2 regions of the Halobacteriovorax sp. YZS-3-1 genome follow, and region 1 is predicted to be linked to the other one. Evidence: riboswitches for the same ligand, from Rfam matches in the RefSeq annotation. Region 1 holds a riboswitch; the other holds the start of a gene.
What was found. Region 1 has a riboswitch for cobalamin ahead of ACMAZI_RS05560 (acyl-CoA thioesterase). Riboswitches for the same ligand answer to the same signal wherever they lie in the genome.

Region 1 (3,156 bases):
GAATAATTTAATAAGTCCTCAAATTCCTTATTCGTGACTTCTTTTAGTCCAGGAATGATCTTGGCCTTAAGATAATAAAAAGGAGCAAGAGGTAAAGTCGCCATATAACGAAGGCCAATCCAAAGCCACCAGTCAGCGACTTCTCTAAATGGAACATGAATAACAGCAGGAGATTCTCCCCAAGGATGAACAGGAGAAGGCTGTGGCCAAGGCCCCTTTCTTTCATAGAGGAAATCTTTTTGCGAGTATAGATGTTTGTTTGAAGTAGCACTATTAATTTGTGCACGGATTTTGTCTTTAACCTTTAAAGCAAATTTCTCTGGTGTTTTCATTGGCGCCTTCCTAGCTTAACTTTGATTATTCGATTTCTATCCCAAAAGGGCCCAATAAGTTTAGGGCCTCAGGCATAGTGAATTTACATTTTTTTAAATTTGTATTTGTAATATCAATATAGAAATTAATTGCATGGCTAAAATTAGAGCCTTTCATATTGGCCTTTGAAAAATTCGCACCTAAGAGATTGCTATTTGAAAAGTCACAATTTTCAAAAGTTCCCTGAGAAAAGTCCGCCTCTTTAAAAGAGCTTTCAATAAAGCTTGAACTATTTAACGAGCAGTCCACAAAGCTTGTATAATCAAGAGAAGCTCTCTTAAACCTTAAATCAAATAAATTATTGCACTCAGAAAAGTTAATACCGACACACTTACAATCGCCAAATGAAACATCTCGTAGTGTAGCACCTAATAGATTTAAATTACTCAAATTTGAGTTATTAAACTTACATTCAATAAACTTGGCACCAGATGCATCTAATCCACTTAAGTCTAAATCATTAAACTCACAACAAATGAACTCGCCCCCTTTTAGAGAGCTGAGTTCACTAATATTTTCGCTATTAAATACTTCTTCTTCAAAATATGACATAGTCATATTTTAAATGAAAAAAGTTTATCCATCCATCTCTATTTTTATGAGAAAATAGGTACAGCCTTTCGTTCATCATTGATTGCAACTAGAGTGAAACTCCCCTTTACTGCTTCAACCTGTCCTTCTTCATACATTGCCTCAAGCATTAAAGTAACATCCACAATTAGACTACTTTTTCCAACTTTAACAACTTCTCCGATAAGTTCAGCAAAGTGGCCACCTGGGATCGGCATATTGAAGTCCACACGATCACTTGAAACAGTGACAAATTTCTTTCTTCCAAACCTTGTTGCGGTAATGAAGGCAACTTCATCCATCCACTTCAACGTGATACCACCAAATAATGTGTCATAATGATTTGTACTATTTGGGAAAACGGCCCTAACAATACGTGTTTTTGAGCGCGCGATTGCGTCTTTTAACTGATCTTCAGTCATAATTCCTCCTCGGGATAAATGTTATTTGCTAATTAGGATCGGACTATAACCGTTGCGGGACAGTAATGGATTTTCACCATATTCACTAATTAACTATTGGATATTAGATAGAAACGAGCATCAAGGCAATGAATAAAATACATTCTAACTGGCATAAATGAACAAAAGTGATATTTCATTTAAAACTTAAATAAAAACCGCATATAAAGGAATAAATAATGAAATACTTAATTCCCCTAAGTACTCTTTTTACAGGTCTAAGCGCTCAAGCAGTTCAAACAACAGCAAGACCTTTTAGCTTTGAATTTTATGCTCCAACAAATGAGCTCAATTTTGATGTAACTTTAGAGCAATGGTGTCGTTATGAGATCCCAGTGTGGTCTGACTCTGCTGAATATAAAACAAAACATCAATCAACTCCACTAAGAGAGAAGAGAACAAAATTAGGAAATGGCCTTACTCGTTTTACTTATTCTTTAAATAGTACAAAGTCTTTAGAACAAACTGGTTTCTTTAAATCAGGGAAAGAATGTACAAGTGGAGTCAGAATTATAGTGGAAAGCGCTAAATATGCACTTGGCTGGGCAGGACAATATAGTCGCCCTATTGAATTTAAATTTCTCGATGAAATGTATGCATTTAAAGAGTACGACACAACATTTGATGCACAATCAGATAAGAATATTAGACTATTCTCAGATAATGAAATCTCATTTGAATACAAGACATTCTCTGGTGGGAACCAAGTAAATGTAACAATTCTCTCAAATGGAAAGAGAATGAGAAGCTCATTTCCACAAGGTGTTTTAAAGAATCCAAAAACAAATATGCCTTACAAATTAAAATAGAAATAAAAAAGGCCTCTATGAAAGAGGCCTATATTTTAAATATTTTAAATTCAACCGTTATTCCCAAACCTGATAAACTGCTTCTTCCATCTCAGTTACACAATCTGTAACAGCTTCATAGAATGGCCATTGTAGATCATATCCCCAACGACTTTCTTCAACCATTTGATTGAAGTTTGTATAACCTTTAACAATACAAGATTGTGGGAAGCGCTTTTCAGTTTCAACTTCACCATTATAGTCATAAACGATTAAATCTGCTTGAAGAACACATGAATTTGTATTCTCATCACAAACAAATAGGTTGAAGCTAAAGTTAAAATCACCTTCACACCATGTATCACCACAAATATTATCAATTGCTGTTAAAACCTCTGATTCTTGCTTTTCACTTAGTGTATTGGCAAAAATTGATGACGTAACTAGCATTAGTAGAATTAGCTTTTTCATTGGAATCCCCTTTAAATAATTTAGGGGAATATAGATTACGAGCTACACGATGTATATTCGATTGATAATATTTACACTATACAATTATTAGATAACACTAAAGCAGTTCTTCTAACATTCTAATGCCACGACCAAGCTTTGCCGCAAATTGAGAATCTCTTGCATTTTCATCTGCTATTTCAAAAAGTGACTTTGAAGTTATTTGCATTCTAAGGGCCGTTTTAGCTTTTGAGGATTCTTTATCCACAAATGATGTTACTAGCGCCCTTGCGTAGGCTTCACTTACTTTTGCAATAAAACTATTTATTGGGCGGTAGTTTTTTGCATCTCTTATCAGCTCTTTCGTTTCACTTGTTTCTCGTATTTTATAACCTTTCTGTTCCATTTGCTTTTTGAATTCTTGTAAAACTCCTGGACCTCTTGTTGCCAGTCCAATAAAGAAAGATTCGATATTTTCTTGATTAACAGGGATTCTCTCAATGTTATTGTAGAGA
Region 2 (3,156 bases), 250 kb from region 1:
TTTATAATGATAAGTGAAATTACCTACAATATAGGACGGTAGCTCTCCACCAACATCTTTTCTCTTTCCAACGTATTGCCAATTATTAATCAGTCTTTGATTTTTACTTAGTTGATAACCAAGAATTAAGCTTCCTAATTGTTTTGGTGTTCTTAATAAATCAGAATCATCTGTTTCATTCTTTGCACGTTGAAAAGTTAGAGATGTCTTTATATTGAAACTATTTTTAAATTCTATTGAATGATTTAATTCAATCCCTTGAATTTGAGATTTTGCTATATTGTCATAACCAAAAACAGTAGTATCGTAATCAATTTGATTTTTAAGATCATAGTTAAATATAGCGGCCTCAAATTGAGACATTATCGTATTGTAGCTAAAGATAAACTCTGTATTTATACTATCTGTTGGTTTTAAATCATCAACTTGGTTGGCCAGTTGATAAAGTGTAGGAAGTTTAAATCCTTGTGAAATATGTGCCTTTAAAGAGATCTCATTATTTATTCGATAACCTGCACCTGCGCTACCTATTACGTTTGAGTTATTAGACTGTATTGATGAGAAGTCATCAAATCGTAGTCCAAGATCGTAGAACCATTTCTCAAGACTTAAGTTTGCTGCAGTGTAAACTGAGTATAATTCACTTTGAGAATTCTCAACTTCGTCTTCTTGCTTTGTGTACTCAACTCCAGAAAGTAGGCTTAGGTTTTGAGTGTGCTTATACTTAATATCAAGTTTAGCTTGTGTCTCATTACCTTTATATAATGGCGTAAAGCTATTCGTAGGGTCTTCTCTCTTAATATGTGAATAACGAATACTTGGAGTTATCGTTAATTTTTCATCTTCAGAAAAATAATTAAACCCTAGGTAATGATTTGATTGAAGGTATTCATTAAGATCGTTTTCAACGACATCGATTGGACCATACGGTGGAGTGGATTCAAAACCATCAATTTCTACTTCTGAGTCAAGAAGTTGACCTTGATAATTAAGTTCTAATTGTTCGTTTAAAAGATAGCTTAAATTAAGATTGAGGTTTAAGTTCTTAAATGAATCATCTTCTGCATTTTCGATTCTATCTTCATTGACAGCAGAGTAGCCATCACTTGAGAGGTAACTCGCACTTAATCCATAATTGAGCTTATCAGAGTTGCCGCTGCTCTGAAGGCCAGCTTTAACTGTATTTAAACTTCCGTATTCAAGATTTAATGAATTGTTCTTATGTCCTTTCTTTGTATTAATCTTTAGAACACCACCAACAGCGTTTGATCCATAGAGTATCGACTGACTTCCTTTTAAGATCTCAATGCTTTCGATATTTTCGAGCAAAAGATTATTCACTTGAAAAGAGTTATTAATATCAGTTGGATCAACAAGCTCGATATTATCGATAATAACTTTAGAAAAACCTGTTGGTAGTCCTCTTAAGTTAAAACTTGCGATTGATCCAAGTCCTCCTGTTTGGGGGATGAATACTGATGACCTACCTTGTAACAGCTCTTGCAAGGTCGTTGCTCCAGAGTCTTCAATTTCTTGGGCGGTAATGACAGTCACATCGCTAGTTATTTTTTCTTTTGATGTTTCAAGCTTTGAGGCCTTGATAAGAATGTCAGCATGAATTGGTAATGAAACTATAGATAATAGAATAAGTGGCGTTTTTATGATCTTCCTCCGAGATATAAAGTTAAAAAAACAGGGATCGGACTTTAACCGTTGCGGGACAGTCTCTGAATTTCACAGAGTTCACCTTGTCGAATTTTTCAATTCATGAATTTTCACAGGAGGCTCATTGTCTGTCAAGAAGAGCTTGAAGACAATGGGCCGTAAGATAGAAATTATATATTGTGATAGTACTGAGAATTGACGACGTCTTTATAAGTTTTAGGATCTTTCTCTTTTAAGTCTGAGAGAATAATCATATCTGGTGCATCTAAATCATTTGTATGTGTATGAACTTGATATTTAAATAACCAATTAAATAATTTACGATGCTCTAGATAGACGATTGTCTCACAGGCAATTAGTAATATCGGCGCTATTAAAAATGAGTTACATAAGAATAACTCAAAAAATAAGATATTAATTACAAGTGGTGCTGCAATTACGGCCGATAATGGAATGAACAAATTTAATAGAAACATTGTCCCAAGTACAATTTCAAGTGATTTAATCATGTAGTAAAGATAACCAGTTTCTTGCAGAGAATTAATAAAGGAAAGGGCCTCAGGTGTAAATTGTGACTCTGTTAATAGCCCTAGACCTGGAGTAACTCCTCCTAGAAGTAGAACCGTTCCCATAACAATTCGAGCACCAACAAAGAGAAACTTCCTTCTTTTACTTTCTGACTTCATAAAACCTCCAAAAGTGATCACCATTGATTATATGACCCAAGAGGCAAGCAAGTATGGAGGTAATGTTAAAATAAATTCAAGTTAAGAGAAAACTTCTTGAATACTAAACGCTTCTTATCTTACAGATAAAATAACCATCTTTTTCAACAACAATATTTTTTGAAAATGGAATGCGGATTCGAAAAAGTGGATCGTAAATCACAAAAGTATCTAGTCGCTGATTACTCTGTTGAAGATATTGTGAAATATCACTTATTTCTTTACCTAGTAATCTTTGATCTTCTTCGTTTTGTACTGAAGTTAGAATTGTTCTCGACTGGTCTTGTTTCATTAACTCAGAATATGCAATACCTTTAAGAGGAGTTTCAACTTTTAGGGAATTTAGTAGAGGGGTTGTTTCAATGAAGTGGCCATCTCGAGACCCACAATAGAATTCAAATCCCTGTTGAACAAATTTCTCTAAGACCTTTTTACTTAACTCATCTTGATAGAGTCGTACTAATTTTAAACCTAAGTATCGAGCTTGTAGCTGGAGTACTTCTTCGGGGATTCCTGTATGACCTAATTCATTACCTTCTTTATTAAGAAGACAAAGAAGAATAATTTCATCCTTTTTATGTGATTCTAATAGTTTCTTTAATGTTGCAAGAGAGGTTAAACCACCACTCCAAAATAGTACTTTCTTATTTTTCATCAATTACTCTTAAGTCCAATTAATATGTGAATAATCCCTATAGGTTTATTTTTACCTCACAAACATGGACATGTTCAATGGAATAAAATTTTCTCAATGATTCTTCTGGAG

Region 2: linked by a shared signal. The riboswitch ahead of ACMAZI_RS04310 (TonB-dependent receptor plug domain-containing protein) and the one ahead of ACMAZI_RS05560 (acyl-CoA thioesterase) in region 1 are both predicted to bind cobalamin.

The regions. Positions count from the first base shown of each region.
Region 1 is NZ_JBKIYI010000001.1:1,151,395-1,154,550, reverse strand. It holds gene ACMAZI_RS05570 (hypothetical protein) at 1-332, opposite strand, end outside; gene ACMAZI_RS05565 (pentapeptide repeat-containing protein) at 358-924, opposite strand; gene ACMAZI_RS05560 (acyl-CoA thioesterase) at 969-1,364, opposite strand; cobalamin riboswitch at 1,330-1,504, opposite strand; gene ACMAZI_RS05555 (hypothetical protein) at 1,583-2,212, shown strand; gene ACMAZI_RS05550 (hypothetical protein) at 2,270-2,662, opposite strand; gene ACMAZI_RS05545 (hypothetical protein) at 2,760-3,156, opposite strand, start outside.
Region 2 is NZ_JBKIYI010000001.1:900,504-903,659, forward strand. It holds gene ACMAZI_RS04310 (TonB-dependent receptor plug domain-containing protein) at 1-1,665, opposite strand, end outside; adenosylcobalamin-variant (AdoCbl-variant) riboswitch at 1,635-1,764, opposite strand; gene ACMAZI_RS04315 (hypothetical protein) at 1,836-2,351, opposite strand; gene ACMAZI_RS04320 (hypothetical protein) at 2,455-3,045, opposite strand.